4 regions of the Cellulomonas endometrii genome follow, and region 1 is predicted to be linked to each of the others. Evidence: riboswitches for the same ligand, from Rfam matches in the RefSeq annotation. Region 1 holds a riboswitch; each other region holds the start of a gene.
The links. A riboswitch is a leader RNA that binds a small molecule or an ion and turns the genes downstream of it on or off. The one in region 1 is predicted to bind S-adenosylmethionine.
Positions count from the first base shown of each region.

Region 1 (7,624 bases):
CACCCAGGACGCCGTCAGCACCGCGGTGCGCAGCGCCGTCCGCGACGCGATGCAGGACGCCCGCGCCGCGGACGGGTCCCGTGCGCGGGCGGCGGACGGGTCCCGAGGGGTCGCGGCACCGGCGCCCCGGCCCGGCGCCGGACCCCGCGCCGACGCCGCCCCACCGGCCCTGCCCGGGTTCGACGGCGCCGACCTCACCACCTGGCCCGCGGACCTCCCCGGCGGGACGCTCCCGGAGCGCGTCGAGACCCAGGACCCGAGCGGGCTGACCGTCCGCGGCTACCCCGCGCTGGTCGAGCACGGGCGCGGCGCCGCGGCGACCGTCCGGGTCGAGGTCCTCGCCGACGCCGGCGAGCAGGCGCTGCGGCACCGCGCCGGGCTCCGCCGGCTGCTGCTGCTCGACGTGGGGCTGGCCACCGGCCGGATCACGTCCCGGTGGACCGGCACCCAGGCGCTCACCCTCGCCGCGAGCCCGTACCCGAGCACCGAGGCCCTGGTGGCGGACGTGCAGCTCACCGCGGTCGACGCCCTGCTCGGCGAGCACCTGGCCGGCCGCCCGGCGACCACGGTGCGGAGCGCCGACGCCTACGCCGCCGTCCGCTCGTTCGTCCGCGACCGCCTCGAGGACGCGGTGCACCGGGTGGTGGGCGACCTCGTCCCGGTGCTCACCGCCGCGCGGGAGCTCGACGGGGCGGTGCGCGGCACCCGGTCGATCGCGCTGCTCGGGACCGTGCAGGACGTGAAGGCCCAGGCCGAGGCGCTGGTGCACGACGGCTTCGTCTCCGAGACCGGCGCCGAGCGGCTGCCCCAGCTCGGCCGCTACCTGCGCGCCGCGGCGTACCGGCTCGACCGCGCCTCGTCGAACCCCGCCCGGGACGAGCAGCTGGCGTGGCAGGTGCGGGACCTGGAGCAGCTGCTCGGCCAGACCCGCGCCCGCGTCACGTCCCGCACGCCGGTCCCGGCCGACCTCGCCGCCCTGACCGAGGTGCGGTGGCTGCTCGAGGAGCTGCGCGTGAGCCTGTTCGCCCAGCAGCTCGGCACGCCGGTCCCGGTGAGCGAGAAGCGCATCCGCAAGGCCCTCGCGGCGCTGGCGTAGCGGTCCCGGACAGGCCCCGGACACACCGCGAGGTCGTCACCCAGGCGCGAGGTCGTCCGTCAGACGTGACGACCTCGGCCGGGAGTGACGACCTCGGCTGGGGTGGGGCTGCTCAGGCCTCGTGGGAGAGGCGGCCGTAGTCCTGGTCCTTCGTCTCGCGCGTGAGGATCAGCGCGACGAGGGTGAGGACGGCGGCGCCCGACAGGTACACGCCGACCAGCCAGGTGCTCCCGTCGGCCGCCGACCACAGCGCCAGCGCGACGATCGGCGCCAGCGCGGCACCCAGGATCGACGAGACGTTGTAGGCGATCGCGGAGCCGGTGTACCGGACGTTCGTCGGGAACAGCTCCGGCAGCAGCGCGCCCATCGGGCCGAACGTCGCGCCCATGAGCGTGAAGCCGAACACCAGGAACGCCTGCGTCATCGCGCCGGTGAACGCGACGTCCTCCCGCACGGTCAGGAACAGGCTGAAGCTGAGCCCGAACACGATGATCAGGGACGTCACCCAGAGCAGGAGCTTGCGGCGGCCGACCCGGTCGGCCAGCGGGCCGGCGAGCAGCGTGAAGATCCCGAAGAACACCACGCCGATGATCTGCATGAGCACGAAGTGCACGTACGGGATGCCGAGGCCGCCCGGCTCGCCGTCCTCCGGCGCCACGGCGCGGGTGCCGTAGGTGAGCGTGAAGTTCGTCATCAGGTAGAACAGCACGTACGTCGCCAGCATGATGAACGTGCCGAGCAGCGTGGCACGCCAGTGGAACTTCAGCGTCGTGCCCAGCGGGATCTTGGTGATCTGGCCCTTCTTCTCCGCGGCGGTGAACGCCTCGGACTCCACGAGCCGGAGCCGCACCCACAGGCCGATGATCACCATGACGGCGGAGAACAGGAACGGCACGCGCCAGCCCCACGACATGAACGCGTCGGACCCCTCGCCGAGCACGCCGTTGATGACGAGGAACAGGCCGTTGGCGATGATGAAGCCGAGCGGAGCGCCGAGCTGCGGGAAGGTGCCGTACCAGGCGCGCTTCCCGGCGGGGGCGTTCTCCGTGGCGACCAGCGCCGCACCGGACCACTCACCACCGAGCGCGAAGCCCTGCGCGAGCCGGAGCACCAGCAGGGCGACCGTCGCCGCCACGCCGATGTGGCCGAACGTCGGCAGCACGCCGATGAGGAACGTCGCGACGCCCATGGTGAGCAGGGACAGCACGAGTGTGGTCTTGCGGCCCCGCCGGTCCCCGAGGTGGCCGAAGAAGATCGCGCCGACCGGGCGGGCGACCATCGCGGCGCCGAACACCGCGAAGGACGCGAGCAGGGCCGTCGTGTCGTTCCCCGTGGGGAAGAACAGCTTCGGGAACACGAGGACCGCGGCGGTTGCGTAGACGTAGAAGTCGTAGAACTCGATGGTGGTGCCCACGAGGCTCGCTGCGATGACGCGGGACGGCGAGTTCAGCGGCCGCGGGGCGGCCGGCGTGGTGGTGGGCACTGCTGGTGCTGACATGGCGGGAGGGCTCCGGTTCGGCGACGGTCGACGGCGCGCGGACCACCGTGGACGTCCCGGTGGTGGTCGGCTCGCAGGTCGGCTCAGGTGACGCTCGTGGTGCTCCAGCGCGGGATGGACCCTACGCCGTCTCAGTGCGTAGACGGATCTTGTTCACATCCCGGACGGTCGGCCGATCGCCGGGCGCCCAGCCGACCACAGGCTCCGGGTGCGGCGCGGGCTGTGGAGGACGGCCGCGGGGTGTGGGCGCCGTGGGGCAGAGTGACGGCCATGACGAGCGCAGACACCCCCGACGACGGCCCGCTCCTACCGGGCGCCGTGCACCCGGTCACCGCCGCCACGGCCGGGCCGACCCTCCCGGGTCGCCGCTGCTTCGGCGACGGCGACCCGCTGTACGAGCGGTACCACGACGAGGAGTGGGGCCGGCCCGTCCACGGGGAGCGCGAGCTGTACGAGCGCATGACGCTCGAGGCGTTCCAGTCGGGCCTCGCCTGGATCACCGTGCTCCGCAAGCGCGAGGCGTTCCGCGAGGCCTTCGCCGGCTTCGACGCCGCGGTCGTCGCCACCTACGACGAGCACGACGTGGAGCGCCTCATGGCGGACGCGGGGATCATCCGGAACCGCGCGAAGATCGTCGCCGCCGTGGCGAACGCGCGGGCGCTCCTCGACCTGCACGACGCGGGCGGGACCCTCGACGAGCTGTTCTGGTCCTACGCCGTGGACCGCGCCGACGCGCCCCGCCCCCGCAGCTTCGCGGAGGTGCCGGCCACCACGCCGTCCTCCGTCGCGCTCGCCAAGGAGCTGAAGCGGCGGGGGTTCCGGTTCGTCGGCCCGACCACCGCGTACGCGGCGATGCAGGCGTGCGGGATCGTCGACGACCACCTCGCGGACTGCCCGGTCGTCCTGGCCCGCGCCGCGGGCTGACCACAGATGGCGGCCGATCCTCCACCGCCACGGCGCTGGCAGGTCGAGGTCTGGGGGGACGACGCCACGGGAACGTCCGGGTTCGAGCGGTGGTTCCGCCGGGCCGACCCGTACACGCAGGCCGTGGTCGACGCGGTGCTGACTCATGTCGTCGAGCCGCACGGCCTCGACCTGGTGGGAACCGAGTGGTGCCGCGCTCTCGGCGGCGGCCTGTACGAGCTGCGTGTCCGGCAGTCCCTCGCCGCCGTCCTCTCCCGCGGCCAGAGGTCGCCCTCCGAACCGTTCCGCGGTGCTCGCCGCACGGTGCTCCTGCGGATCTTCGCGACCTTCCACGGCGATCGCGTCGTCCTGCTGCTCCACGCGTACGACAAGGGACGTGACCCGTCGGAACGACGGCAGCGCCGGGAGATCGCGGCGGCCAGGCGCCACCTCGCCGCCTGGCGGGCGAGCACTTGACGTCCCATGTGCGTCAGCACATAAGATCAGCCAGGACAGCACGGGAGGTGCGCCATGGCCACGACGCCGTACCGCCAGATCGCAGAGGACGTCCGAGCGGGGTGGACCCCCGACGTCCAGGCCGTCGCGAACCGGACGGGGGCCGATCTCCGTGCCCGGCTGGCAGCGGACGAACGGCTGGGCCAGGACATCGCGGCACTCCGCCGGGAGAACCACCTCAGTCAGGCACAGCTCGCGCAGCGGGCGTCGGTTCAGCAGGCGGACATCAGCCGCATCGAACGCGGGCTCGGCAACCCGACCAGGGACACGCTGGTGCGCCTCGCGTCCGCGCTGGGTGGGCGCCTCACCGTCGTCGGTGAGCCTGCTCCCGGGGAGGACTGAGGTGGGACCGCGGGCAACGCGCCGGGGAGCGCCGGCTCACCGGTCGGCGAACCGCGGCACCGGCAGCCCGTCGACCGCGACGGCGCACCCGAGCACCGCCCCGCCCAGCGGGTCGCCGTCGGCCGCGGCGGTCGTCACGAACAGCCGCCCGGCACCCGGCGCCCCGAACCCCGGGCACGTCACGTCCGGCGTCGGCGCCTCGACCACGCCCACCGGGGTCCCGTCCGGCGAGACCCGCAGCACGCACCCGGCGCCGTACACCGCGAGCCACAGGCACCCCTCGGCGTCCACCGCGGTGCCGTCCGGGGTCGGCCCGTCCGGGTCGAACGCGAGGAGCACCTCCGGCTCCCCGCACGTGCCGGACGCGACGTCGTACGGCATCCGGAACACCACCCCGGCCGCGGTGTCCGTCAGGTAGCACGTGCCGCCGTCGGGGCTCCACGCCAGCCCGTTCCCGATGCCGACGCCCGTGTGCACCGCCCGGACGTCGAGCCCGTCCGCAGCGGCGGACCCGTCGGCGGACCCGCCGGACGACACCCGGTAGACCGTGCCGTCACCGGGTGACCCGTCCCGCGGCATGCTCGCCACCCAGAACCGCCCGGCCGGGTCGCACCCGCCGTCGTTGAACCGGTACCCGGCCGGCATGTCGCCGGGCCGGGTGACCGGTCCGAGCGTGGTGCCGTCGTGGACGCCGAGCCCGTCCGCGGTCGCGAGCAGCAGCCCCCCGGACGCGGTGGGCCAGGCGACCCCCACCTGCGACGGGACGTTCGACAGGCTGTCCCGCAGGGGGTCGCCGCCGGCCCACCGGTGCACGGTGCGGCCGTCGATGTCGACCCAGACCAGCGCGTCCGCCGACGCGTCCCAGAGGGGCCGCTCCCCCAGCTCCGCGCGCGCGTCCCCGAGCACCTCGGCGCGACCGGTCACGGTGCCGGCCGCCCGGGCAGCGGCCACCAGGTCGGGGACCCGGAGGCGGGTGGCGGGCAGCGGGACGGCGCGCAGGTCGGTCATCGGCCGACCCTGGCACGCCGCCCAGCGACCCGCACGCGCAGCCCTCCGCGTGTGGTCCCCGTCACGAGTAGATGACGCATCAGGGGCACTGGACACCCTCCGGGGCGGGCTCTACGGTGGCCACACCATCCAGAGCGGCCGAGAGACCTGGCTCGTCGACGTCGCAGCAACCCCCCTCCTCGTGAGGGTGTGGGTGCTTCCGCCAGGTTCGATGGAGCTGACGATGAGCAGTACTGGCGCACCCGCGCACCCCACGGCCGACGACGCGGTGGCCGACGGCCTCGGTGCCGTCGACCGCCCCACCGTGTCGTTCGAGCTGTTCCCGCCGCGGAACCCGGACGCCGCACCGCGGCTGTGGTCCACGGTGCAGCAGCTCGCCGCCGCGCGCCCGGACTTCGTGTCCGTCACCTACGGCGCGTCCGGCAGCACCCGGCAGACCACCCGGGCGCTCGTGCGGCGGCTGCTGCGCGAGACGTCGCTCAGCCCGATCGCGCACCTGACCTGCGTGGGCACCTCGCGGGAGGACCTGACCCGCACGGTCGAGGAGTTCCTGGACGAGGGCGTCCGCTCGTTCCTGGCGCTGCGCGGCGACCCGCCCGCCGACGAGTCCTGGCGGCCGCACCCCGAGGGCCTGCCGACGGCGAGCGCCCTGGTGGCGCTGCTCCGGGAGATCGAGCGGCGCCGGTGCGCCACCAGCCCCGCGCAGGCCGTCCGCGCGGCGAGCCGGCCGCTGTCGGTGGCGGTCGCCGCGTTCCCGCGGGGCAACGCCGGCTCGGGCAGCACGCGGGAGCAGGACATCGCGGCGCTGCTCGCCAAGCAGGAGGCCGGCGCGGACTTCGCGATCACCCAGGTGTTCTACGACGTCGACTCGTACTGCGAGCTCGTGGCGCTGGCCCGGGACGCGGGCGTCGTCATCCCGATCATCCCGGGGATCATCCCGATGACCGACCCCGCACGCCTGCGCCGCGTCCAGCAGCTCACCGGCGTGGAGGTGCCGGCGCAGGTCCTCGACGTGCTCGACGCGTTCGACCCCGAGGACCCCGTCGACGTCGGCCGCCGGCACCGCGCGGGCACCCGCCTGGGCGTCGACCTGGCGAACGCCGTGCTCGACGGCGGCGCGCCCGGCGTCCACCTCTACACCTTCAACACCCCCGGCCCCGCGCTGGACCTGCTGGAGGGCGCCGGCCTCGGTGGCGACGCCCCCAGCGCGCACAGCCGCGTCACCGCGGCCCCCCTCGACGACCCGACCCCCGTTCCCACCAGCTGAGGCGAGACATGACCGAGCACACGCACCCCTTCCCCGCCGGCACGATCCTGGGCTACCCCCGCATCGGGCCGCGCCGCGAGCTGAAGAAGGCCCTCGAGGCGTTCTGGGCCGGCCGCGCGAGCGCCGAGGAGGTCGAGGCGGCGGCCGCCGACCTGCGCCGCCGCACCCGCACCCACCTGGCCGGGCTGGGCCTGGACACCCGCCTGCCCGCGATCCCCAGCGCGTTCTCCTTCTACGACCACGTGCTCGACGCCGCGACCGTGCTGGGCGCGGTGCCGGAGCGGTTCGCCGACCTGACGACGGCCGACGGCGGGCTGGACCTCGCGGGGTACTCCACCGTCGCCCGCGGCCGCGGGGACGACCTGCCGCTCGAGATGACCAAGTGGTTCGACTCGAACTACCACTACCTGGTCCCGGAGATCGGCCCGACGACGACGTTCCGCTACGCGAGCGACCGCCCGGTGCGCGAGCTCGCCGAGGGCCTGGCCGACGGCGTGCTCACCCGCCCGGTGCTCGTCGGGCCGGTGACGTTCCTGGCGCTGGCGAAGCCGACCGAGGACGCGCCGGAGGACTTCCTGCCGATCGACCGCCTCGCCGACGTGCTGCCGGTCTACGCGGAGCTGCTGCGGGACCTCGCCCGCGCCGGCGCCACGTGGGTGCAGCTCGACGAGCCCGCGCTGGTGTCGGAGTCGACCGGCGTGCCCGCCGACCGGCTGCTCGCCGCGGCGGCCGAGGCGTACCGGGCGCTGGCCACCGCGCTGCCCGCCGCCGAGCGCCCCGCGATCCTCGTGGCCGCGCCCTACGGCGACCTCCGCGACGCCCTGCCCGTGCTCGCGGGCACCGACGTCGAGGGCCTCGCGATCGACCTCGTGCGGGGCGACGTCCCGGCGGAGCCGGTGCCGGGCCTGGGGTCGAAGGTGCTCGTCGGCGGCGTCGTCGACGGCCACAACGTCTGGCGCGCCGACCTCTCGGCCGCGCTCGGCACGCTCGAGCG
Region 1 is NZ_CATKPC010000020.1:27,338-34,961, reverse strand. Features, by position in the region: gene hrpA (ATP-dependent RNA helicase HrpA) at 1-1,096, shown strand, start outside; gene QNH85_RS17080 (MFS transporter) at 1,209-2,594, opposite strand; gene QNH85_RS17075 (DNA-3-methyladenine glycosylase I) at 2,865-3,518, shown strand; gene QNH85_RS17070 (hypothetical protein) at 3,642-3,974, shown strand; gene QNH85_RS17065 (helix-turn-helix domain-containing protein) at 4,029-4,355, shown strand; gene QNH85_RS17060 (SMP-30/gluconolactonase/LRE family protein) at 4,392-5,363, opposite strand; SAM riboswitch class I at 5,486-5,581, shown strand; gene QNH85_RS17055 (methylenetetrahydrofolate reductase) at 5,587-6,630, shown strand; gene metE (5-methyltetrahydropteroyltriglutamate--homocysteine S-methyltransferase) at 6,639-7,624, shown strand, end outside.

Region 2 (7,624 bases), on a different contig from region 1:
GGCCTCCGGTGTCGCGGGTGGCGGCGCCGTCCCGGGCGCCGGTGCGGGTGAGGTGGCCGCGCCGGGCGGCGGCCAGGAACGACGGCGGCAGGTCCGCCGGCAGCGGCCGGCCGGTGAGCCGCCCGGCGGCGACGGCGAGCGTCCACCGCAGCCGCTGCAGGGGCGTCGGGGGCAGGGTGCGCAGGGCACCCTTCGCGTAGTGCCGCTCCAGGTAGTACTGGGCGACGGTCAGCAGGGTGGTGGTCGCGAGGTACCAGATCGCCGCGACGAGCAGCAGCGGCACCACCCGCTGGTTGCGGCCGTAGATCACGCCGACCGTGTAGAACAGCTCGCCGTACGCCAGGACGTAGACGACCGACGTGCCCTTGAGCAGGCCGATGGTCTCGTTGACCGAGGTCGGCACGATCGTGCGCATGGCCTGCGGGAGCACGATCCGCAGCTGCTGCCGGCCGCGCGGGATGCCGAGCGCCGCCGCCGCCTCGTGCTGGCCCTGGTCGACGCCGAGGATGCCCGCCCGCACGATCTCCGCGGAGTACGCGGCCTGTGACAGCCCCAGGCCGAGCACCGCGGCGCCGAACTTGTCGACGACGTCCAGCGTGTCGAACGCCACCAGCTCCGGCCCGAACGGCACCCCGAGCGACAGCTGCGGGTACAGGTACGCGAGGTTGTACCAGAGCAGCAGCTGCAGGATCAGGGGCACCGACCGGAACACCCAGGAGTACCCCCACGAGACCGACTGCAGCAGCGGCGACCGGGACAGGCGCATGAGCGCGAGCACCGTGCCGAGGCCGAAGCCGATGACGCTGGCGACCGCGGTGAGCCGGAGGGTCGCCCACACCCCCTCGAGCACGGACGGCCACGTGAGGTACGTCGCGACGACGTCCCACTCCCACTGCGGGTTGGTCAGCAGCGAGCTGACGACCATCGCGAGCAGGACGGCGACGCCCGCGGTGGCGACCCACCGGCCGGGGTGCCGGGCGGGTCGGACGGGCAGGTCCGCGAGCGCCGGGGCGGTGGGCGCTGCGGGCGGGCGCAGGGCGAGGTCGGTCACGAGGTCACCAGCCACTTCTCGAAGGCGTGCGCGCCGACCGTCTCGGGGTCGGCGGCGGGGTCGAACAGGGGCGTGTAGCCCGCGGCGCGGTAGAGGCCGACGGCCTCGGGCTGCCGCGGCCCGGTCGTCAGGTAGATCCGCGGGTAGCCGCGCGCGGCGGCGCGCGCCTCGAGCTCCGCGAGGACGACCCGGGCCAGGCCCCGGCGCCGGTGCGCCGCGTGGGTCCAGATCCGCTTGAGCTCGGCGGTCCGGACCGCCGGCGTCCCGTCCTCGGTGCGCGCGCCGGCGCGGGTCAGGCGGGCGGGGTCCCCGAGCTCGGGCTCGTGGCGGCGACGGAACGCCCCGCCCGCCACGGGCTCGCCGTCGTCGAGCACGAGCACGAGCTCGCCGTCCGGCGGCGCGAACTCCTCGGCGCCGTAGTGCTCGAGCTCGTCGCGCAGCTGCGCCGGGGTCAGCAGCCGCTCGTACCGGGTGCCGTACTCGTGGGCGAGGCCGTCGAGCAGCGGGCGCACCAGCGGGTCGTGCAGCGCGACGGCGCGGACGGTGAGCCGGGCGGCGTCGGGGTGGGCGGCGTCGGGGTGGGCGGCGTCGGGGTGCGCGGGCGCCGGTGTCGGCAGCTCGGTCGTGGTCATCGGATCACCTCGGGGTCGGTCGGGCGGAGGGCGTGGCGCCCGGTCAGGTGGTGGCGAGCGCGGCGGACGGGCGGAGCCGGAACAGCCCGGCGTGCTGCAGCGCCGGGACGACGCGGTCGACGAGCGCGTCGAGGTCGGCCTCGGGCGCCGAGGGGCGGACGACGAACCCGTCGGCCGCGCTGGCGTCCACCCAGGCGGCCGCCAGCGCGGCGAGGTCGGCGCCCGTCCCGGCGAGCACCGGGACCCGCGCGCCGGCGTGGGCGGTCCCGCCGCCGTCCCCGGGCCGGGCGAGCGCGAGCCGGGCGGCGGCGGTCTCCGGGTCGTCCGCGAGCGCCACGTCGACGTCGGCGAGCACCCGCACGGCGCCGGCCGGGCGCCCGGCGACGGCCGCCGCGTCCCGCACGAGCGAGCGCAGCCGCGCGCCCTGCGCGACGTCCGGGACGGCGATCCGCGCGACGGCCCCGCGCCGCCCCGCCCACGCGGCCCCCGCCGCACCGGAGACGGGGAGAACCACGCAAGGCCACCCCGCCGCGGGGCCGGGACCGGGACGGCGGCCGCCCGGCCCCACCGCGAACCGCACCCCGTCGTGGTCGACGCGGAACCGGCCGTCGGGGTCGAGCAGCAGGGCGCCGGCGTCCCCGGGCCCGTCCCCTCCCCTCGACCGCCGCCACGGCAGCCTCCGCGCCGCCGCCACTCGCGCTCGTCCGCACCCGGCGCGGGGCCGGAGAGCAACCAGCCCGCGGGTCCCCGCCCGGCGCGCTGCACGCCCCGGACCGCCCCCGCCACGTGCGCGGGGTCGACGTGCTCGTGCGCCACCCCGGCGACGAGGGCGGTGCCGGTGCCGAGCGGCGCGACCCGGGCGGCGGCCACGGCGGCGTCGAGCCGGCCCGGGACCTGCCGGCGGCCGGGGTGCAGCAAGAACGCGTCGCCCAGCAGGACCAGGTCGAGCAGGCCGCGGACGGCCCGGTGCACGAGCCGCGCCAGGCGCTCGCCGTCGAAGGGGCGCGGGACGACCACGCCGTGCGGGCCGTGGCCGCCGGGGCGGGCGCCCAGCGCCGTCAGGTCGACGGCGAGGACGACGTGCCGGTCCTCGGGGCGGGCGGGGCCGGGCGGGGCCGGGCGGGGGGGGGGGGGGGGCATGGCGGGGCTCCGTTCGCGGGCGGCAGGGCGGGACGGCGCGCGGCAGCGCGGACCGGGGTGCCGGACGGGGTGGGGTGCGGCCGGTGGGGTGCGGCCGGTGGGACGCGGACCGGCGGGCCGCGGCGCGAGGTCGCGCGCGGGGCGCTGCGCGCGCTCGGCGCGGCGGGGTGCGGGAGGTCAGCGACAGCGACAGGAGGCGGCGCGCGGGGCGACGGCGCCCGGCAGGCCGGCGGGCACGGCGCAGGGCCGTGCGGCGCGGGAGGACGGACGCGCGGTCGGCGTCGGCGTGCTCCGGTTCATGCGTGCTCCTCGGTGCGCCCGCCGGGGGACGGGCTCGCGTGTTGCCCCACTGCCGGCGGCAGCGGGCCTGGTCCTCACCCGGGGCACCCACCCGCGCGGGGGGTTGCCGTCCGACGAGCCGGGGCTTGGTGTCGGAGCTCATGACCACCGGGCCTCACCGCCGGTGCTGCTCGGCGTGACTCGGTGCCGCGGAACTTAGGGACGCCGCGCTCGGGAAGTCAACGAGCCGGGTGCGGCGTCTCGCATGGCGGAGCGATGTCACCGCGGGGGCGACGCACGGTCCCGGATCGTGAGAACTCCCCCGCGCACCGTCGGCCCGCGCGCCCGCCGGTGCTAGACAGCCGCCCGAGGTCACGAGTCCCAGCGCCAAGCCCCGGCTTGCTGGGCAGCAACCCCACGTCACGGCGGGGTGCTCCGGGAGATGACCTGGCCGTCGGCCGGGGCTCACCCCCCGTTCCGCCGCGCGGCAAGCGTGATCGACCCGTCTGCGAGGCACCCCATGACGTCCCGTCCCCCTGCCGTCGTCGCCCTCTCCGGCAACCCGCGGCCCGGCTCCCGCACCCTCCAGGCCGCCCGCGCGGTCGCCGCCCGCGTCGCGGAGCACCTGACCGACGGCCCCGCTCCCGCGGTCACCACCGTCGACCTGGCGGAGCTCGCGGGCGAGGTGCTCGCCCCGGTGCACCCCGCCGCCGACGACGCCCTGGCCCGGCTCGCCGCCGCCGACGTGGCGGTCGTCGCGACGCCGGTCTACAAGGCGTCCTACACCGGGCTGCTCAAGGCGTTCCTGGACCTGTACGGCCCGGACGGCCTCGCCGGGGTCGTCGCCGTCCCGCTGGTCGTGTCCGGCAACCCCGCGCACGCGCTGGCCGGCGAGGTGCACCTGCGGCCGGTGCTCGTCGAGCTCGGCGCCGTCGTGCCGACCCGGGCGCTCGCGGTCACGGAGGCGCAGCTGCCCGACCTCGACGCGGTGCTCGACGCCTGGCTGCTGCGGTCCGGCGCGGCGCTGCGGCGCGCTGCGGGCGTGCCCGCGGACCCCGCCGTCACCCGTCCGGCCGTGGCGGTGGCCCGGTGACCGCCGAGCACACGGACCTGTCGGCGCTCGAGCGGCTGCTCGCCGAGCAGGACGAGCGGCAGCTGGACGCCCAGGAGTTCAAGTCGGTGTTCCGCCGGCACCCCGCGGGCGTCGCCGTGGTGGCGCTGCGGCACGAGGGGCAGCCGGTCGGGTTCACCGCCACGTCCGTCATCTCGGTGTCCGCCGCCCCGCCGCTGCTCGCGTTCTCGCTCGCGTCCACCTCCTCGTCGTGGCCGGCCGTCTCGGGGGCCGCGACGCTGGCGGTGAGCTTCCTCGCGGACCACCAGCACGACGTCTCCGCCCGGTTCGCAACCAGCGGGATCGACCGGTTCGCCGCCGGCGGGTGGTCGTCGCTCGCGACCGGTGAGCCCGTGATCGACGGCGCGGTGTCGTGGGTGCGGGCGCGGGTGCTGCAGCGCACGCCCGTGGGCGACAGCTACCTGGTCTCGCTGCGGGCCCTGTCCGCCGGCTCCCCCGCCGCCGACACGGCTGGGGGCGCGGCCGGGGACGCGGGCCGCCCGCCGTCCCCGCTCGTCTACCACGACCGCACCTACCACCGGATCGGCGGGCACTCGGCGCTCTGAGGCGCCCCGACGCCCCCGCACCGACCGTCACCCCGCACCCGCGCGCCCCTCGGAGGACCGCATGACCACCCCACCCCTGTTCCTCGGCGTCGACGTCGACGGCGCCGGCAGCCACCCCGCGGCCGCCGCCGTCACCGGCCTGAGCGGCGCCGACCTCGTCTCCGGCGCCCGCCTGGCCGGGACGGTGCGCCGCGCCGAGAACGCCGGCTTCACCTTCGCGACCTTCGCCGACGCGGTGCTGCCCGCCGCGCCCGGGGCCACCACCTCGGCGCGGCTGGACGCGGTCACCCGCGCGGCGTTCGTGTCCCGGACCACCACGGCCCTCGGCCTGGTGCCGGAGGTGCCGACGACCTACCCCGAGCCGTTCCACGTCGCCGCGCAGCTCGCGTCGCTCGACATCGCCGCGTCCGGCCGGGGCGGCTGGCTGGCGGCCGTCACCCCGGGCGACGCGGCACCCGCGGCGTACGGCCGGGCGGCGGTGCCGGACCTGGACCGCGAGGCGCGGGACGTCGTCCAGGTGGTCCGCGACCTGTGGGACTCGTGGGAGGACGACGCGGTGATCCGGGACGTCGCCACCGGCCGGTACGTCGACCGCGGCCGCGTGCACCGCGTCGACTTCCGCGGTGCGAGCTTCTCCGTCGTGGGCCCGCTCATCACGCCGCGGCCGCCGCAGGGCCAGCTGGTGGTGCTCGCGCGGGCGGGCGACGTCGCCGCCGGCCGGCCGGGCGAGGACCTGGTGGACGTGGCCCTCGTCGGGGGCGCGGGCGGTGCGGGCGTGGGCGGTGCGGGCGTGGCGGGCGCGGACGTGGCCGGCGCGCTCGCCGCCGCCCGGGAGGCCCGCGGAGCGACCCCGGGCGCACCGCTCGCCGCGGTCGAGATCGAGGTCGTCCTCGACACCGCCGACCGCACCGGGCGCGAGCGGCTCGCCGAGCTGGACGGCACCCGACCGCCGGCGCCCGGCCGGGCCCTGCGGCACGTCGGCGACGCGGCGGGGCTGGTCCGGCTGCTCACCGAGCTCGCGGCGTCCGAGGAGGTCGCCGGCGTGCGGCTGCTCCCCGCGGTCCTCGACGTCGACCTGCCCGTGCTGGCCCGCGAGGTGCTGCCCGCCCTGCGCGCCGCCCGGCTCGCCGCCGCCCCGCGCGCCGGCGCGACCCTGCGCGACCACCTGGGCCTGCCCCGTCCCGCCCACCGCCTCGCCGGGTCCGCCCGGCAGTCCGCCTGAGGAGTCCCGCCATGTCCGAGCACCCCCTGACGCGCCCCGCGGCGCAGGTCCACTTCGGCGTCTTCTTCCAGGGCGTCAACCACACGACCATCTGGTCCGACCCCGAGTCCGGCTCGCAGACGGACTTCGCGTCCTTCGAGCGCGTGGCCCGCACCGCGGAGCGCGGCCTGTTCGACGCCTTCTTCCTCGGCGAGGGCCTGCGGCTGCGCGAGAGCCGCGGCGCCCTGCACGACCTGGACGTGGTGGGTCGCCCGGACGCCATCACGCAGCTCGCGGCGCTGGCGGCGGTCACCGAGCGGATCGGCCTGGTCGCCACCCAGAACACCACCTACAACGACCCCGTCGACCTCGCCCGGCGCCTCGCCGGCCTGGACGTGCTGTCCGGCGGGCGCGCCGCGTGGAACGTCGTGACCACGGACAACGCCTGGACCGGGGAGAACTTCCGCCGGGGCGGCTACCTCGACCACGCCCGCCGGTACGACCGCGCCGAGCAGGTGCTGGCCACCGCCCGCCGGATCTGGGACGCCTGGCCCGCCGCCGACGCCGGCGACGTGGCCCACGTGTCCGTGCACGGCGAGCTGCTGGACGCGGAGGTCGACCCCACCACCCCCCGCAGCCCGCAGGGCCACCCGGTGATCTTCCAGGCCGGCGACTCCCCGCAGGGCCGCGACTTCGCCGCCCGGTCGGCGGACGTGATCTTCAGCCGGCACGGGAGCGTGCTCGCCGACGCGCTGGCGTTCGCCGAGGACATCCGTGCCCGCACGGTCGCCGCCGGCCGGCCCGAGGACGACGTGAAGATCTTCCCGGGCACCGCCGTCGTGGTCGGGGACACCGCCGCCGAGGCCGAGGAGAAGGACCGCTGGGTCCGGTGGAACCAGGTCAGCCCCGCCACGGCGCTGCACGTCGTCGGCACGATCTGGGGCGAGGACCTCAGCGGCTACGACCCGGACGGCCCGCTCCCGGCGCACGACCCGGTCGTCGCCGAGCTCGGCGCGGAGGGCGGGACGTCGACGACCGGCGCCCGCACCCACGAGGTCGCCGCGCGGTGGCGGTCGCTCGCCGAGGCGGAGGGCCTCTCGATCCGGCAGCTCGTCGTGCGCGTCACGGGCGAGCGGGGGTTCGTCGGCACGCCGTCGGCCGTCGCGGACCGCCTGGTCCAGTTCGTCCGGACGGGCGCGGTCGACGGGTTCAACATCAGCCCCTGGATCATCCCGTCCGGGCTGGACGACATCGTCGACCGGGTCGTGCCGGAGCTGCAGGAGCGCGGGGCCTACCGCACCGCGTACGCCGGCACGACGCTCCGCGAGCACCTGGGCCTGCGGGGGCCGCTGACCCGCCGCGGCCCGTCGGGGGCGCACCCCGCGGCGGACGCGCGCACCCCGGAGCTCGTGGCGCGCTGACGCACGGCCCGCGCCCGCCCGGCGGCCCGGATCTCACCCGCCGGTCCCGGGAACAATCGAGGCGTCCCGGACGTCATGCTGCCGTGGACACCTCGACCCCCGGAGGCCGCGTGCCCGACGACGGCCTGGCCGCCGAGATCGCCGCCGGCGAGCGCACCGACACCGGCGCGCACCTCGCCCTGGCCCGGCTGCGCGCGCGCCTGGACAGCACGCCGTGGCTCCG
Region 2 is NZ_CATKPC010000006.1:156,621-164,244, reverse strand. Features, by position in the region: gene QNH85_RS09090 (amino acid ABC transporter permease) at 1-1,051, opposite strand, end outside; gene QNH85_RS09085 (GNAT family N-acetyltransferase) at 1,048-1,683, opposite strand; gene QNH85_RS09080 (hypothetical protein) at 1,727-2,197, opposite strand; SAM riboswitch class IV at 3,157-3,269, opposite strand; SAM riboswitch class IV at 3,473-3,602, shown strand; gene QNH85_RS09075 (NAD(P)H-dependent oxidoreductase) at 3,623-4,195, shown strand; gene QNH85_RS09070 (flavin reductase family protein) at 4,192-4,779, shown strand; gene QNH85_RS09065 (LLM class oxidoreductase) at 4,841-6,001, shown strand; gene QNH85_RS09060 (NtaA/DmoA family FMN-dependent monooxygenase) at 6,013-7,401, shown strand; gene QNH85_RS09055 (PGPGW domain-containing protein) at 7,512-7,624, shown strand, end outside.
Region 2: linked by a shared signal. The riboswitch ahead of QNH85_RS09075 (NAD(P)H-dependent oxidoreductase) and the one ahead of QNH85_RS17055 (methylenetetrahydrofolate reductase) in region 1 are both predicted to bind S-adenosylmethionine.

Region 3 (7,624 bases), on a different contig from region 1:
GCCCGTCGCCTGCTGGGTCGTGCACCCCACGTCGGCCGACGCGGTGGCGCGCTCCCGGCTCGACCGGCTCACCGCCGCGCTCGGGCTCGGCGCGCACACCGCCGCCGCGCTCACGGAGGTCGCGGACCACCGCGCCTCGCTGACCGCCGCGGGCGGCTGGGCGACCCTCTGGGTGGGCGACGACACCGAGCTCGTGGCGCAGCACGACGACGCGTGGCTCGCGGCGCTGCTCGACCGCGGGTGGGCGATGGTCGTCGTCGGGTACTCCACCGGGCTCGGCTCCGGGGACAACGCGACCGTGATGGCGTACCTGACCAGCGGCCGCGACGCGCACGTCGGCGTGGTCCGCGCCGCCTGAGGCGCTCGCCGGTCCGCGCAGGGCCCGCGCCCGGCCCGCCCGCGGCGGACGTCCGGACCGAGCAGGCCCCCGGGGTCGGTAAACTCGTGCCGCACCCCCACCGCCGCGAACCAGGGAGCTCACCCGTGGGACGAGTCGTCGTCGATGTGATGCCCAAGCCGGAGATCCTCGACCCGCAGGGCAAGGCCGTCGCCGGCGCGCTGCCGCGGCTCGGTTTCGGGCAGTTCACCTCCGTCCGCCAGGGCAAGCGGTTCGAGCTGGAGGTCGACGGCCCCGTCACCCCCGAGGTGCTCGCCGCCGCGGCCGAGGCGGCCACGCAGGTGCTGTCGAACCCGGTGATCGAGGACGTCGTGCGCGTCGCCGACTCCGAGGCCGACGCCGCCGCGACCGTGCTCTCCGAGGGCCTCGCCTGATGACGAGGATCGGGGTCGTCACCTTCCCCGGGACGCTCGACGACCGCGACGCCGCGCGCGCCGTGCGGCTCGCCGGTGCCGAGCCGGTCGCCCTGTGGCACGCGGACGCGGACCTGCACGGCGTCGACGCGGTGGTCCTGCCCGGCGGGTTCTCGTACGGCGACTACCTGCGGGCCGGGGCGATCAGCCGGTTCGCGCCCGTCATGGGCGAGGTCGTGGAGGCCGCCGGGAAGGGCATGCCCGTGCTGGGCATCTGCAACGGCTTCCAGGTGCTGACCGAGGCGCACCTGCTGCCCGGGTCGATGATCAAGAACGACCACCTGCACTTCGTGTGCCGCGAGCAGGTCCTGGCGGTCGAGTCCACGGACACCGCCTGGACCCGCGAGTACCAGCAGGGCGAGCGGATCACCATCCCGCTGAAGAACCAGGACGGCCAGTACGTCGCCGACGACCGCACCCTCGACGAGCTCGAGGGCGAGGGCCGCGTGGTGTTCCGCTACGAGGACACCAACCCGAACGGCTCGCGCCGCGGCATCGCCGGGATCAGCAACGCGAAGGGGAACGTCGTCGGCCTCATGCCGCACCCCGAGCACGCGGTCGAGGCCGGCTTCGGCCCCGACGGCGCGCGCGGCCCCCGCACCGGCACCGACGGGCTGCGCTTCTTCACCTCGGTGATGCGCGCGCTCGTCTCCTGAGCGCCACGCCGGACCGTCCGGCCGCACCCGCGGGGGTGACGGTCGCGGAGCTCCCGTGGGCCGACCCCGTGGCCCGGGCCCTGCGCGACGCGCAGCAGGTCGAGCTCAGCGCGCGGTACGGCGACGACGGCACCCCCGAGCCGCCCGCCGCGGCGGTCGTGGTGACCCTCGTCGTCGCGGTCGACGGCGTGCCCGCGGCGTGCGGGTCGCTCCGCGACGTCAGCGGCGAGCACGGCCCCGCCACCGGTGAGGTCAAGCGGGTCTACGTCGACCCGCCGGCGCGCGGGCTCGGGCTCGCCCGCGTCCTGATGCGCGAGCTCGAGGCCCGGGCGGTGGCGCTCGGGTGGGCGCGGCTCGTCCTGGAGGCCGGGCTGCAGCAGCCCGAGGCGATCGGGCTGTACCTGTCCCTCGGGTACGAGCCGGTCGAGCGGTACGGCGAGTGGGCCGACGTCCCCGACTCCCGGTGCTTCGCGAAGGCCCTGGCCGGTGCCGGTGCCGGTGCAAGTGCCGGTGCCGGTGCCGACGCGGCGGGGCGTGGGTCGCGCGCGGTGCCGCCGCCGGTCCCGGGGCCGGACGTCGAGGTCGTGCTCGACCCTCGCCCGGGCGCCCTCGCGGCGGTGGTCGCGCGCGTCGGCGGCCGTCCCGCCGGCACCGCGTCGCTGGGCCGGCCGCACGGGCTGACCGAGGGCGACCCGGGCACGACCGCGGAGCTGCTCGGCGTGGACGTCCGCGACGGGTCCCGGCGGTCGGAGGTCGTCGCCGCGATGGTCCGCGCGCTGGAGGCGGCGGCGATGGACGCCGGGACGCGCGCCGTGGTGCTGCGGACGAGCGTCGCCGAGCCGGGGGCGCTGACCCTGTACCGGGCGCTCGGGTACCGGCCGGTGCTGCCGTTCGGCGACTGGGAGGGCGACCCGCTGGGCCTGTACCTCGGCCGCACGCTCACGCCCCCGGCGGTCTGACCCGCCGACACCGGGGACCGGCATGTGGACGCGCCGTGGTGCCCCGCCCGCCCGGCCGGTTACCGTGCTCGCGTGTTCCTGAGCCGGGTCTGTTGTCGCTGAGCTGACGACCTCGCGCGCCCGCGGCCGGTACGGCCCTCGCCGCGCACCCCGCCCCACCCCTCGAGGACACCCCATGGCTCAGCCCGTCCTGGACCGCGCGCCCGCGGCCGCCGCACGTCACCTGCCCGTCGTCCTGCCGCTCGCCCGCCGGCACGCCCCGGCTCCCGCGCATCCGCCCGCGCCCGACCCGACCATCCACGTGCTCGCCCCCGACTACGGCGTGCGCACCGTGGAGTCGCGCCCCGGGTCCGAGTCGGCGATCGCCCTGGCCGCGGTGCACGCCGACGTCATCCGGCTCGAGTTCTCCGTCGCCGTGCCGTCCGTGGGCGCGCTGTCGCGGGTCGCCGCCCTGGTGGAGGAGGCCGTCGCCGCGTCGGGCCGCGACCGGGCGGAGGTGCGGGTGCTGCTGGACCTGGAGGTGGTGCTCGCGGGCGACGAGAGGACCGCCCGCCGCAAGCGGTCGCAGCTCGAGCACCTCGACGCCCTGGCCGGGCTCACGTGGTCGCCGGCGGACACCCGGGTCGTGACGACCGCCGACCGCCTCGTGGCCGAGGTGCGCGAGCTCGCGCGCCGGGCCGGCGTCGACGGGGTCGTGCTGCACCCGCTGGCCGGCGGACCGGCCGCCGCGGCGCAGCTCCGGGCCCTCGTCGCCGCCTGAGGCCCCGGAGCCGCGCGGGCTGGAGCGGCTGCTCGCTAGGTTGAGTGCGTGACTCGTCTGTGGCACTGGGTGCTCGCCGGCCTCGCGCTGCCCGCGGTGCTCGTCGGCGGGTGGCTGGTCCTCGCGCTGGTGCTGGGCATGTCGCCGGCGGACGTCCTGGCCGGCGCGGGCTACAGCCTGTACCTGGTCGCGTTCCTCACGCTGCCGTGCACGGCCGCGCTGACGGTGGTCGGCCTGGGCGTGCTCGCGGTCGCCCCGTCCCTGCCGCCGCGGGGCCGGCCGGCGCGTGCGGTCGCGATCGCGCTCACCACGCTCGCGACGGCGGTCGTCACCACCGCGGCCGCGACGCTGCTCGTCGTCGGACCGCCGTCGGGCGCCGGCACGTCGTGGCCGTCCGTGATCGCGAACGGCGCCGTCCTCGCGCTCGTCCCGACGGCGCTCGCCCTCGTCGCGCTGCTGCGCTGGCGGCCGCGCGCGGCCGCGGAGCCCGCGGCGCCGGCGGTCAGCCCTCCAGCGCCGCCAGCGCCTGCTCCAGGTCGTCGCTGAGGTCGGCGGGGTCCTCGAGCCCGACCGACAGCCGCACGGTGGACTCCGCGATGCCGACCGCCGCGCGCCCGGCCGGGCCGAGCTTGCGGTGGGTGGTCGTCGCCGGGTGCGTGACCAGGGACTTCGCGTCGCCCAGGTTGTTCGAGATGTCGACGACCCGCAGGGCGTCGAGGAACGCGTACGTCGACTTCTTCGCCACGTCCGGCCCGGCGCCCTCGGGCACCCGCAGGTCGAACGTCACGACGGTCCCGCCGCCGTCCTGCTGCGCGAGCGCGAGGTCGTGCTGCGGGTGCGACGGCAGGTACGGGTACCGGACCGACGCGACGGCGGGGTGCTGCTCCAGCCGGCCGGCGAGGGTCAGCGCGGACGCCGTCTGGTGCCGCACCCGCAGCGACAGCGTCTCCAGGCCCTTGAGCAGCACCCACGCGTTGAACGGGCTGAGCGAGGGCCCCGTGTTCCGGATCAGCGTCTGCACCGGGCCGTGCACGAACGCGTCGGTGCCCAGGATCGCCCCGCCGAGGACGCGCCCCTGCCCGTCGATGTGCTTGGTCGCCGAGTACACGACGACGTCGGCGCCGAACGCGAGCGGCCGGGACAGGACGGGCGTCGCGAACACGTTGTCGACCACGACGACCGCGCCGGCCGCGTGCGCCAGGCGGCTGACGGTGGCGATGTCCACGAGGTCCTGCATCGGGTTCGACGGGGTCTCGAAGAACACGACGTCCGCGGGGGTGGCGAGCGCGGCCTCCCACTGCTCGGGGACGTGCCCGTCGACGTAGTCGGTCCGGACGCCCCACTTCGCGAAGATCTCGTCGAAGATCACCACCGACGACCCGAACAGCGCCCGGGCGGCGACCACGCGCGACCCGGAGCGGACCAGCGCCGCGAGGGCCGTGAACACCGCGGACATGCCGGACGCCGTCGCGTAGCAGGCCTCGGCGCCCTCGAGCAGGCGCAGCCGCTCCTCGAAGCTCGACACCGTGGGGTTGCCGTACCGGGAGTACAGGAACCGGTCGCTCTCGCCGGCGAACGCGGCCTCCGCGTCGGCCGCGTGGGCGTAGACGTACCCCTGGGTGAGGAACAGCGCCTCGGACGTCTCCTGGAACCCGGTGCGGACGGTGCCGCCGCGGACCGCGAGCGTGTCCGGCCGCAGCCCCTCGCGCGGGAGCCGGTCGTCCTGCCAGTCGCCGGGGCCGGGGGTGGTCACGCCTCCCGCCACGGGAGCCCCTCGGCGCGCCAGCCCTGGTGGCCGCGGCGGCCGTCGGGGCCGACGTCGCCCTCGAACCCGCTCAGGACGTTGTACGCCGGGCCGAGGCCCGCGGCGGTCGCGGTGCTCGCGGCGGCGACGGAGCGCACGCCGGACCGGCACAGGAACACGACGGGCCGCGGGTCGTCGGGCGTGATCCCGGCGCGCGCGAGCTCGTCGAGGAACCGCGGGTTCGGGCGGCCGAACGCGTCGGTCCACTGCACGAAGGCGGTGCGCTCGGCGGTGTCCTCGCCGGCCAGGTCGCCCGTGTCGGGGACGCCGATGGTCTGCCACTCGCCCTCGGTGCGGACGTCGACCAGGACGGCGCGCTCGTCGGACGCGAGCAGGTCCCAGGCCTCCTGCGGGGTCAGGTCGCCGGCGTAGCCGTGCCCGTGCCGCGCGCTCACAGCGGCCGCACCCGGGCCGTGGCGGACGCGGGCAGCACGACGGCCTGCGCCACGATCACGCGCTGGCCGTCGAAGGTCGCCGCGGGGGCGCCGTGCAGCTCGTAGCCGTCGGCCAGCGCCTCGCTGACCCGTTCGCAGAACGAGCGGTCGTCCGGCCCCGTCAGCAGGCGGTAGCGCAGGCGGTCGTCGGTGTCGGTCATGCGTCTCCTCCATCGGACCTGGCGGAAGCACCCTCGGCCGGTCCGGCTCGCGAGGAGGCGGACCGCGGGTTGCTGCGGCGTCGACGAGCCAGATCTCTCGGCCGCTCTGGATGGTGCGGCGATGCTACGCCATCGGCCGGGGGCGTCACTCCCCTCGTCCACGGCCGGTCCACGGCCGGTCCCCTTCTGGTCCGCGGCGGGTTCACCCGTGCCGGTGGCTGGACGCCGGTTGACACCTCCGCCGCGCCCGCCCCATCCTCGTGGCAGGTCATGAGCGCCAGCGCGAAGCCCCGGCTCGCTGGCCGGCAACCCTCCCTCCGCGGCGGGGTGCCCCGGGTGACGACCTGGCCGTCCACCGTCCGGTGGCCGGCAAGCGCGGGGTGACCCGGTCGACGCACCGGGCCCCCATCGATCCACCCGGGGGTCCTCCCATGTCCGTCTCCACCGCCACCACGTGTGCCACCGCCGTCACCGCCGAGCAGGCGCTGCTGCCCGTCGTCGGCTGGGACACGCTCGTCCCGCTGGTCGACGGCCGGTCCGTGCCGTACGCCAACCTGGACTACGCGGCGTCCGCGCCGGCGCTCGAGTCCGTCGCCGCGCGGGTCGTCGAGGTGCTGCCGCTGTACGCGTCCGTGCACCGCGGCGCGGGTTACCTGTCGCAGGTGTCGACGGCCCTGTACGAGGCCTCCCGGTCGGCGGTCGCGCGGTTCGTCGGGGCCCGCGAGGACGACGTCGCGGTCATCACGCGGAACACCACCGACTCGCTCAACCTGCTGGCCGGGTGCGTGCCCGACGGCGGGCGGGTGCTGGTGCTCGACGTCGAGCACCACGCCAACCTGCTGCCCTGGGTGCGGTCCGTCCGCGGCTCCGGCCGGGTGGCGACGGTCCTGCCGTCCGCGCCGACCGTCGCGGAGACGCTCGTCGCCCTGCGCGATGAGCTGGCCCGGCAGCCGTACGCCCTGGTCACGGTGACGGGCGCGTCCAACGTGACCGGCGAGGCACTGCCGATCGCCTCGGTGGTGGCGCTCGCGCAGGAGGCGGGAGCGCGCGTGGCCGTCGACGGCGCGCAGCTCGTCCCGCACCGCGCGTTCTCGCTGGCCGAGTCGGGCGTCGACTACGTGGCGTTCTCCGGGCACAAGACGTACGCGCCGTTCGGGGCGGGTGCGCTCGTGGGGCGCCGGGACTGGCTGGACGCCGGGACCCCCTACCTCGCCGGCGGCGGCGCCGTCCGCGACGTCCGCACCGACCGGACGCTGTGGCAGCCGGCGCCCGCGCGGCACGAGGGCGGCTCGCCGAACGTGCTCGGCGCGGTGGCGCTCGCGGAGGCGTGCGACACCCTGGCGGCCCTGCCCGACGGCGCGCTCGCCGCGCACGAGACGGCGCTGCGGGACCGGCTGCTCGCGGGCCTCGCGACCGTGCCCGGCGCGCGGGTGCTGCGGCTGTGGTCCGACTCCGCCGACCCGGTGGGCGTCGTGTCGTTCACGCTCGGCGACCACGACTCCGGGCTCGTCGCCGCGTACCTGTCGGCGGAGCACGGGATCGGCGTGCGGGACGGCCGGTTCTGCGCGCACCCGCTGCTCGCGCGGGTCGGCGTGACCGGCGGGGCGCTGCGGGCGTCGGTCGGCGTCGGCACCACGACCGACGCGGTCGACCGGCTCGTCGCCGGGCTCCACGCGTTCGTCGCCGACGGGCCGCGCGCCGCGTACGAGGTCGTCGACGGGTGCTGGACGGTGGCCGGGGACACCCGGCCCCGGCCCGCGGTGCCCGGCATCGACGCCATCGCCGCCACCGCGGCCGCCGCGTGCGGCCCCGCGGTGGAGGACTGAGACCGCGGCCCGGGTCGGCCCGAGCGGGGGGCAGGCCGGCCCGGGTCGCGCACGCCCGCCACGGGGTCAGCGGACGGTGACGCCCAGGTGCTCCGCGAGCGCGTCCGCCAGGTCCAGCAGCTGCTGCCGGCTGATCGTGGCGCCCTTGAGGCCCGCGGTGCCGTCCAGCCCGGCCAGGTCCGCGCCGCGCAGGTCGACCTCCCGCAGCTGCGCC
Region 3 is NZ_CATKPC010000021.1:14,320-21,943, forward strand. Features, by position in the region: gene QNH85_RS17300 (hypothetical protein) at 1-358, shown strand, start outside; gene purS (phosphoribosylformylglycinamidine synthase subunit PurS) at 484-771, shown strand; gene purQ (phosphoribosylformylglycinamidine synthase subunit PurQ) at 771-1,466, shown strand; gene QNH85_RS17315 (GNAT family N-acetyltransferase) at 1,502-2,425, shown strand; gene QNH85_RS17320 (hypothetical protein) at 2,601-3,185, shown strand; gene QNH85_RS17325 (hypothetical protein) at 3,234-3,731, shown strand; gene QNH85_RS17330 (O-succinylhomoserine sulfhydrylase) at 3,688-4,938, opposite strand; gene QNH85_RS17335 (rhodanese-like domain-containing protein) at 4,935-5,384, opposite strand; partial or broken gene QNH85_RS17340 (DUF1737 domain-containing protein) at 5,408-5,584, opposite strand; SAM riboswitch class I at 5,591-5,701, opposite strand; SAM riboswitch class IV at 5,851-5,966, shown strand; gene QNH85_RS17345 (aminotransferase class V-fold PLP-dependent enzyme) at 6,016-7,410, shown strand; gene QNH85_RS17350 (pentapeptide repeat-containing protein) at 7,477-7,624, opposite strand, start outside.
Region 3: linked by a shared signal. The riboswitch ahead of QNH85_RS17345 (aminotransferase class V-fold PLP-dependent enzyme) and the one ahead of QNH85_RS17055 (methylenetetrahydrofolate reductase) in region 1 are both predicted to bind S-adenosylmethionine.

Region 4 (7,624 bases), on a different contig from region 1:
GGCTCCGGACCGGTCGCCGAGGAGCTCGCCGCGCGCGGGTACACCGTGTCGCACGTCGACGGCGGCTTCCCCGCCTGGAAGGCCGCCGGCCTGCCCGCCACGGAACCGGCCGCCCCGGCCGACCAGGCCTGAACGCCCGGCACATCCCCCCGCACCCCCGCACCCGCAGGAAGGCACCACCATGCCCGTCGAGTTCCTCGGCATCGCCACCGCCAACGACGGCTCGGAGACCCGCGCCGCCACCACCCGCCCGTTCGACCCGGCGTTCCTGGAGCGCATCGTGCGCGCCCACGAGGACAACGGCTGGACGCGCGTGCTGTTCGCCTACGGGTCGTCCGGCCCGGAGCCGGCGGCGCTCGCGGCGTACACCGCCGCCCGGCTGCAGTCGATCGAGCTGCTGCTCGCGCACCGGCCGAACGTCTCGTACCCGACCTACGCCGCCAAGACGTTCGCCACGCTCGACCAGCTGTCGGGCGGGCGGCTGTCGGTGCACTTCATCACCGGCGGCAACGACCACGAGCAGCAGCGCGAGGGCGACACCCTCACCAAGGACGAGCGGTACGCGCGCACCCAGGAGTACATCCAGATCGTCCGGCAGGCGTGGACGTCCGCCGAGCCGTTCGACCACCACGGCCGGTTCTACGACTTCGACGACTTCCGCCTCGACACCCGGCCGGTGGACGGGCACGTGCCGACCATCTCGTTCGGCGGGTCCTCCGACGCGGCGTTCCGGGTCGGCGCGGCCGAGGCCGACATCTTCGCGGTGTGGGGCGAGCCGCTGGACCGCACGCAGGAGCAGATCGACCGGGTGCACGCCGAGGCCGCCGCAGCCGGGCGCGCGACCCCGCCCCGGATCCACGCCGCCTTCCGGCCGATCATCGCGCCCACCGAGGAGCTCGCCTGGGAGAAGGCGCACCGGGTGCTGGACCGGATCGAGGCGCGCAAGGCGGCCCTCGGCGGCGTGCTGAGCCCCCGGCACCCGGCCGACAAGCCGGAGAACGCGGGGTCGCAGCGGCTCCTGGAGATCGCGGCGCAGGGCGACCGGTTCGACTCCGTGCTGTGGACCGCGACGGCCCGGGCCACGGGCGGCGCGGGCAACTCCAACGCGCTCGTCGGCACGCCGGAGCAGGTCGCGGAGGCGCTGCTGGCGTACTACGACCGCGGTGTCCGGATCATCTCGGCGCGCGGGTACGACCTGCTCGACGACGCCGTGGACTTCGGCCGGTACGTCATCCCGCTCGTGCGCGAGGGGGTCGCCGCCCGCGACGCCGCCGCTGCCGCCGCCGCGGCCTGAGCGGGACGCGGCGTGCGGTTCCAGCTGCTCGACATCGTCTTCAACCCGCCGCACCCGGTGACCGGGAGGGCGGTGCCGCCGGCGGACCGGCTCGCGCGCACGGTGCGGCACGCCGTGCTGGCCGAGGAGCTGGGGTTCGACTCGTTCGCCGTGGGGGAGCGGCACGCCGGCGACGTGCTGTCGTCCGCCCCCACGGTGATCCTCGGGGCGGTCGCGGTGTCGACCAGCCGCATCCTGCTGTCGACCGGCGTCACGGTCCTGGCGCTGCTCGACCCCGTGCGGGTCGCGGAGGACCTCGCCACCGTCGACCAGCTGTCCCGCGGGCGGCTGGAGATCGTCATCGGCAAGGGCAACGAGGTGCTGCAGTACCCGCTGCTGGGGCTCGACGTCGGCAGGCAGTACGAGTACCTCGAGGAGAACTACGAGCTGCTCCGGCTGCTGCTGTCCGAGGAGGACGTGACCTGGGAGGGCCGGCACCGGCACCGCCTCGAGCACGCCACCACCCTGCCCCGCCCGTACGCGGGTCCGTTCCGCATCTGGCACGGGTCGGCGACGTCCCGGTTCGCGGTCGAGCTCGCGGCGCGGTGGGGCGACCCGGTCGTCACGGCGAACGCGCTCCAGCCGCGGGAGAACTACCAGGTGCTGATCGACCACTACCGCGAGCGGTACGCCGCGCACGGGCACGACCCGGCGGCGGCGTTCGTCGGCGCCGGGTCCGGCGGCCTGTTCCTGGCCGACACCACCGAGGCGGCGGTCGCCCAGTACCGGCCGCTGTACCAGGGGCAGGTGGACGCCGCTGCGCGCCGCGGGTACGGGGCGGACGCCGTCGGGAGGGCGCCGAGCTTCCGGACCCTGGAGGAGGCGGTCGAGCGCGGGCCGGCCCTGGTCGGGTCCCCGGAGCGGGTGGCCGAGAAGATCCTCGACTACCACGCGTCCTACGGGCACGTGCTGCAGTCCGTCTCGGTGAACCACCTGCTCGACCCGGCGGAGCAGGAGGACGTGCTGCGCCGGTTCGCCGAGGAGGTCGCGCCGCTCGTGAGGGCCGAGGTGACGACCGACCTGTGGAGCGCGGCGGACCCGCGCCGGGCGGCCGGGTTCACCGCGGCGACACCCGGATCCGGCATGTGAGAACCCCGCGGCGGCTCCTTGACCGGCCCCGCCGCCGCGGGTTCCCTCACCCCCGGGTGACGAGCGCCAGCACCAAGGCCCGGCTCGCTGGCCAGCAACCCTTCGACGTGACGGGGTGCTCCGGGAACGACCTGACCCGACCGCGACCGCGGGACGGGTAAGCACGGCAACGGCCGCCGGACCGCGCCCCCGCGCGCTCCGGCCCCGCGCCGGCCGGCCCCTGCCGGCGACCACCAGGAGCTCAGCATGACCACACCTCCCCGCCGGCGGGACGCCCGCTCGGGCGCCGCCGCCGCCCTCGCCGCCACGACCCTGCTGCTCGGCGCGTGCTCGGGCGGCGCGGGCGGCTCCGGCGGTGACGGCCCCACGGACGCCGCCGCGTCGGCCGAGCCCGTCGAGGGCGGCGACCTCCGGTTCGCGATCACCGTCGACTCCCGCTGCATCGACCCGCAGCAGGTCGGCAACAACGACGCGATCGCCGTGGCCCGCCAGACCGTCGCGTCCCTGACCGCCCAGGACCCGGAGTCCGGCGAGATCGTGCCGTGGCTCGCCGAGAGCTGGGAGGTCGGCGACGACGCGTCGAGCTACACGTTCCACCTGCGGGACGACGCCGTGTACGCCGACGGCACGCCGATCGACGCCGCGTCCGTGAAGACGAACTTCGACACGATCGTCGCCCTGGGCGCCACGGCGTCGCTCGGCTCGCAGTACCTGGTCGGGTACGAGGGCACGACGGTCGTCGACGAGCGGACCGTGACCGTGGACTTCGCCGCCCCGAGCGCGCAGTTCCTGCAGGCGAGCTCGACGTTCTCGCTCGGCCTGCTGTCGCCCGCGTCGGCGACGCTGACGCCCGAGGAGCGGTGCGCCGGCGACTACGTGGGCTCTGGGCCGTTCGCGGTCGAGTCGTACACGCAGGACCAGGAGGTCGTGCTCTCCAAGGTCGACGGCTACGCCTGGGGCTCGGCCGCGAACGACCACACCGGCGAGGCCTACCTCGACACCGTGACGTTCCAGGTCATCCCCGAGGCCTCGGTCCGCGCGGGCAGCCTGCAGTCCGGCCAGATCGACGCGACGGCGGCGATCAACCCCGTCGACCAGGCGCAGTTCGACGGCAACGGGTTCTGGCTCGAGCAGCGCGCCAACCCCGGCGTCGCCTACCAGCTGTTCCCGAACGAGTCGAGCCCGCTGGCGTCCGACGAGGCCGTCCGCGTCGCCATCTCGAAGGGCATCGACCGGCAGCAGATCGTCGACACCGTCCTGACCGAGCGCGACCAGGCCGCGTCCGGCGTGCTGTCCCACTCCACGCCGCTGTTCGAGTCACTCGCGGACGACCTCGCCTACGACCCGCAGGGCGCCGAGCAGCTGCTGGACGACGCGGGCTGGGCGGTCGGCGACGACGGCATCCGCGAGAAGGACGGCCAGCGGCTGTCGACGACCGTGACGTTCTGGCAGGACCCCGCGCCGCTCGAGCTGGTGCAGCAGCAGCTCCGGCAGATCGGCGTCGACCTCCAGCTCCAGCACGTCGAGATCGCGGAGTCCACGGCGATCAAGGCCGACGGGGACTTCGACTTCGACTACTACAACCTCACCCGGTCCGACCCGGACGTGCTCCGGACCGTGTTCTCCGCGAACGCCCGCAACATCAACAAGCGGGCGCCGGAGGAGGTCGACGACCTGCTCGACCGGTCCGCCGCCGCCACCGACCCCGCCGCGCGCGAGGAGCTGGTCACCGCGGCGTCGCGGCTGCTGATCGAGCACGGTCACGCCATCCCGGTCTACGAGCTGTCGACCACGATCGCCGCCGCGGAGCACGTGCACGGCCTGACGTTCGAGGGCTCCAGCCGGCTGGACTTCTACGACGCGTGGGTGGACGCCAGCTGATGGCCCGGTACCTCGTGCGGCGCGCCGCCCAGGGCCTGCTCGTGCTCTGGGCGGCGTTCACCCTCGCGTTCTTCGTCCTCTACCTGCTGCCCAGCGACCCCGCCGCGCTCGCGGCCGGCGCCGGCGGCGAGGTGCAGGACGTCGACCCGGCGCTGCTCGACGACCTGCGCGCGCAGTACGGCCTGGACCGGCCCGTGCTCGTGCAGTACGCCGACGCGCTGTGGCGGGCCCTGCGGCTGGACTTCGGGGCCTCGTACCAGTCGGGCGCACCGGCGGGGACGCTCGTCGCCCAGGCGCTGCCGGAGACCCTGAAGCTGACGGGTGCCGCGCTGGCGCTCGCGGTGGCCGGCGGTACCGTGCTCGCCGTCGCCTCAGTGCTGCCGCGCAGCCGGGCGCTGCGCCAGGCGCTGTCGGCGCTGCCGCCGCTCGGGGTCGCGCTGCCCACGTTCTTCGTGGGCCTCGTGCTGCTGCAGTGGGTGTCGTTCCGCGCGGGGCTGCTGCCGGCGATCGGCAACGACGGGTGGCGCAGCCTGGTGCTCCCCGCCGTCACGCTGGCCGTCCCGCCGGGCGCCCAGCTCGCCCAGGTGCTGTCCCGCAGCCTGCGCAGCACCCTCGGCGAGCCGTACGTGGAGACCGCCCGGGCGAAGGGCGCCGGGCGGCTGCGCGTGCACCTCGGGCACGCCCTGCGCAACGCGGCGATCCCCGCCTTCACGATGCTCGGCGTGGTGGTCGGCTCCCTGCTCGGCGGGGCGGTCGTCACGGAGACGGTGTTCTCGCGCGTCGGGCTGGGGCGGCTCACCGTGCAGTCGGTCGACCAGCAGGACGTGCCGGTGGTCCTCGCCGTCGTGGTGCTGTCCGCGCTGGTGTTCGTGGTCACCACCCTCGTCGTCGACCTGCTGTACCCGCTGCTCGACCCGCGGATCCAGTCCCGCGGTCGGCTCGGGGCGGTGGCCGCGTGAGCGCCGCCGTGTCCGGCCCGCTGGCGCGGACGACGGACGAGATCGAGATCACCGACCGCGAGGACGCGCGGTCGATCCTGCGCCGCGGCCGGGTGCGCGGCGCCGGGGCCACCGGCCCGCGGGTCGCGCGGGCCGCCCGGTACCTGGTCCGACGGCCCGGGCTGGTCCTCGCCGGCCTGGTGCTGCTGCTCGTCGCCGCGTGGGCTGTCGCACCGGGGGTGTTCGCGTCCGGCGACCCTCTGACGGGGGTCCCCGCGGACCGACTGCAGCCGCCGTCCGCCGCGCACCTGCTCGGCACCGACCACCTCGGCCGCGACGTCTGGACCCGCGTCGTGCACGGCGCCTCGCTGTCCCTGCGGACGACGACGCTCGCGGTCGCGGTCGGCCTGGTCGTGGGCTCGCTGCTCGGCCTGCTCGCGGGATTCCTGCGGGGGTGGGTGGACGACGTGGTCGGCCGGCTGGTCGACGTCCTGCTCGCGGTGCCCAGCATCCTGCTGTCGCTGGCGATCATCACGGCGCTGGGCACCGGTGCGGCGAAGATCGCCGTCGCGGTCGGCATCGGCGCGGTCGCGACGTTCGCGCGCGTGATGCGCGCCGAGGTGCTGCGCACGTCCACCTCGGTCTACGTCGAGGCGGCGCGGGCGTCCGGGTCGCGGTGGTACGCGGTGCTGCTCCGGCACGTGCTGCCGAACTCGTCCGGACCGGTCCTGGCGCTCGTCGCGCTGGAGCTCGGGGCGGCGGTGCTCGCCGTGTCCGCGCTGAGCTTCCTCGGCTACGGCACGCCGCCGCCCACCCCGGAGTGGGGGTCGCTGGTCTCCGGCGGCCGCGACTTCCTCGCCACCGCGTGGTGGCTGACGACCCTGCCCGGGCTCGTGATCGTCGCGGTGGTGCTGGCCGCCAACCGCGTGGCGCGCGCCCTCGAGACGACGGGAGACGACCAGTGACGCAGGAGGACCGGGGCACGGAGCCCGTGCTCGAGGTGCGCGGGCTGGAGGTCGCGTACCGGACGGCCGGCGGCGGGACCTACCGCGCCGTGCGGGGCGTCGACCTGACCGTCCGCGCCGGCGAGGTCGTCGCGCTGGTGGGGGAGTCCGGCTCCGGCAAGAGCACCACTGCCCACGCGGCGCTGCACCTGCTGGCCCGGGGCGGCGCCGTCACCGGCGGCACCGTGCGGCTCGCCGGCCGGGACGTGTCGCGGCTGACCGACAAGGAGCTGCAGGCGGTGCGCGGCCGCGAGGTCGGGCTCGTGCCCCAGGACCCGACCGTCTCGCTCAACCCGGTGCAGCGCGTCGGCGACCAGGTCGCGGAGGTGCTCGTGATCCACGGGCTCGCCCGGCGGGCCGAGGCGCGCCGCCGCGCGGTCGAGCTGCTGCGGCGCGCCGGCATCGACGACCCCGCCGCCCGCGCCCGCCAGTACCCGCACCAGCTGTCCGGGGGCATGCGCCAGCGGGTGCTCATCGCCGTCGCGATCGCCGCCGGCCCGCGCCTGCTCGTCGCGGACGAGCCCACCAGCGCCCTCGACGTCACGGTGCAGCGGCGGATCCTCGACCACCTGGATCAGCTCGTCCGCGACCAGGGCACGGCGCTGCTGCTCATCACGCACGACCTCGGCGTGGCGGCCGACCGCGCCGACCGGATCGTCGTGCTCGAGCGTGGGGTCGTGGTCGAGGAGGGCACCGCCGAGGAGGTGCTGCACGCCCCGCAGCACCCGTACACGCAGGCGCTCATCGCGGCGGCCCCGAGCCTCGCGAGCGAGCGGCTCGTCGCGCCGGCGTCGGTCCCGGTGCCCGCGGCGTCGACCGGGGACGGCGTCCCCGTGCTCGAGCTCGCCGACGTGCGCAAGGCCTTCCCGCTGCCGCGCGGCGCCGCGTCCCGGGCGGTGCTCGCGGTCGACGGCGTCAGCCTGCGCGTCCAGCGCGGCCGCACCTACGCCCTGGTCGGCGAGTCCGGGTCCGGCAAGAGCACCACCGCGCGGCTCGCCCTCCGCCTGGAGCGCCCGTCGTCCGGCCGCGTGCTGTTCCGGGGCCAGGACATCACCGCGACGCGCGGCGAGGCCCTGCGGCGGCTCCGGCGCGGGTTCCAGGTCGTCTACCAGAGCCCGTACGCGTCGCTCGACCCGCGGTTCACCGTCGAGCAGGTGATCACCGAGCCGCTGCGCGCCTACGGGATCGGCACCCGCGCCGAGCGGTCCGCGCGGGCCCGCGAGCTCGTCCAGGACGTCGCGCTGCCCCCCGACGCGCTGCGGCGCAGCCCTCGCGAGCTCTCCGGCGGGCAGCGGCAGCGCGTCGCGATCGCCCGGGCGCTGGCGCTGCGGCCGGACCTGGTCGTGCTCGACGAGCCGGTGTCCGCGCTCGACGTGTCC
Region 4 is NZ_CATKPC010000006.1:167,740-175,363, forward strand. Features, by position in the region: gene QNH85_RS09110 (rhodanese-like domain-containing protein) at 1-132, shown strand, start outside; gene QNH85_RS09115 (LLM class flavin-dependent oxidoreductase) at 182-1,294, shown strand; gene QNH85_RS09120 (LLM class flavin-dependent oxidoreductase) at 1,307-2,422, shown strand; SAM riboswitch class IV at 2,478-2,592, shown strand; gene QNH85_RS09125 (ABC transporter substrate-binding protein) at 2,669-4,303, shown strand; gene QNH85_RS09130 (ABC transporter permease) at 4,303-5,262, shown strand; gene QNH85_RS09135 (ABC transporter permease) at 5,259-6,206, shown strand; gene QNH85_RS09140 (dipeptide ABC transporter ATP-binding protein) at 6,203-7,624, shown strand, end outside.
Region 4: linked by a shared signal. The riboswitch ahead of QNH85_RS09125 (ABC transporter substrate-binding protein) and the one ahead of QNH85_RS17055 (methylenetetrahydrofolate reductase) in region 1 are both predicted to bind S-adenosylmethionine.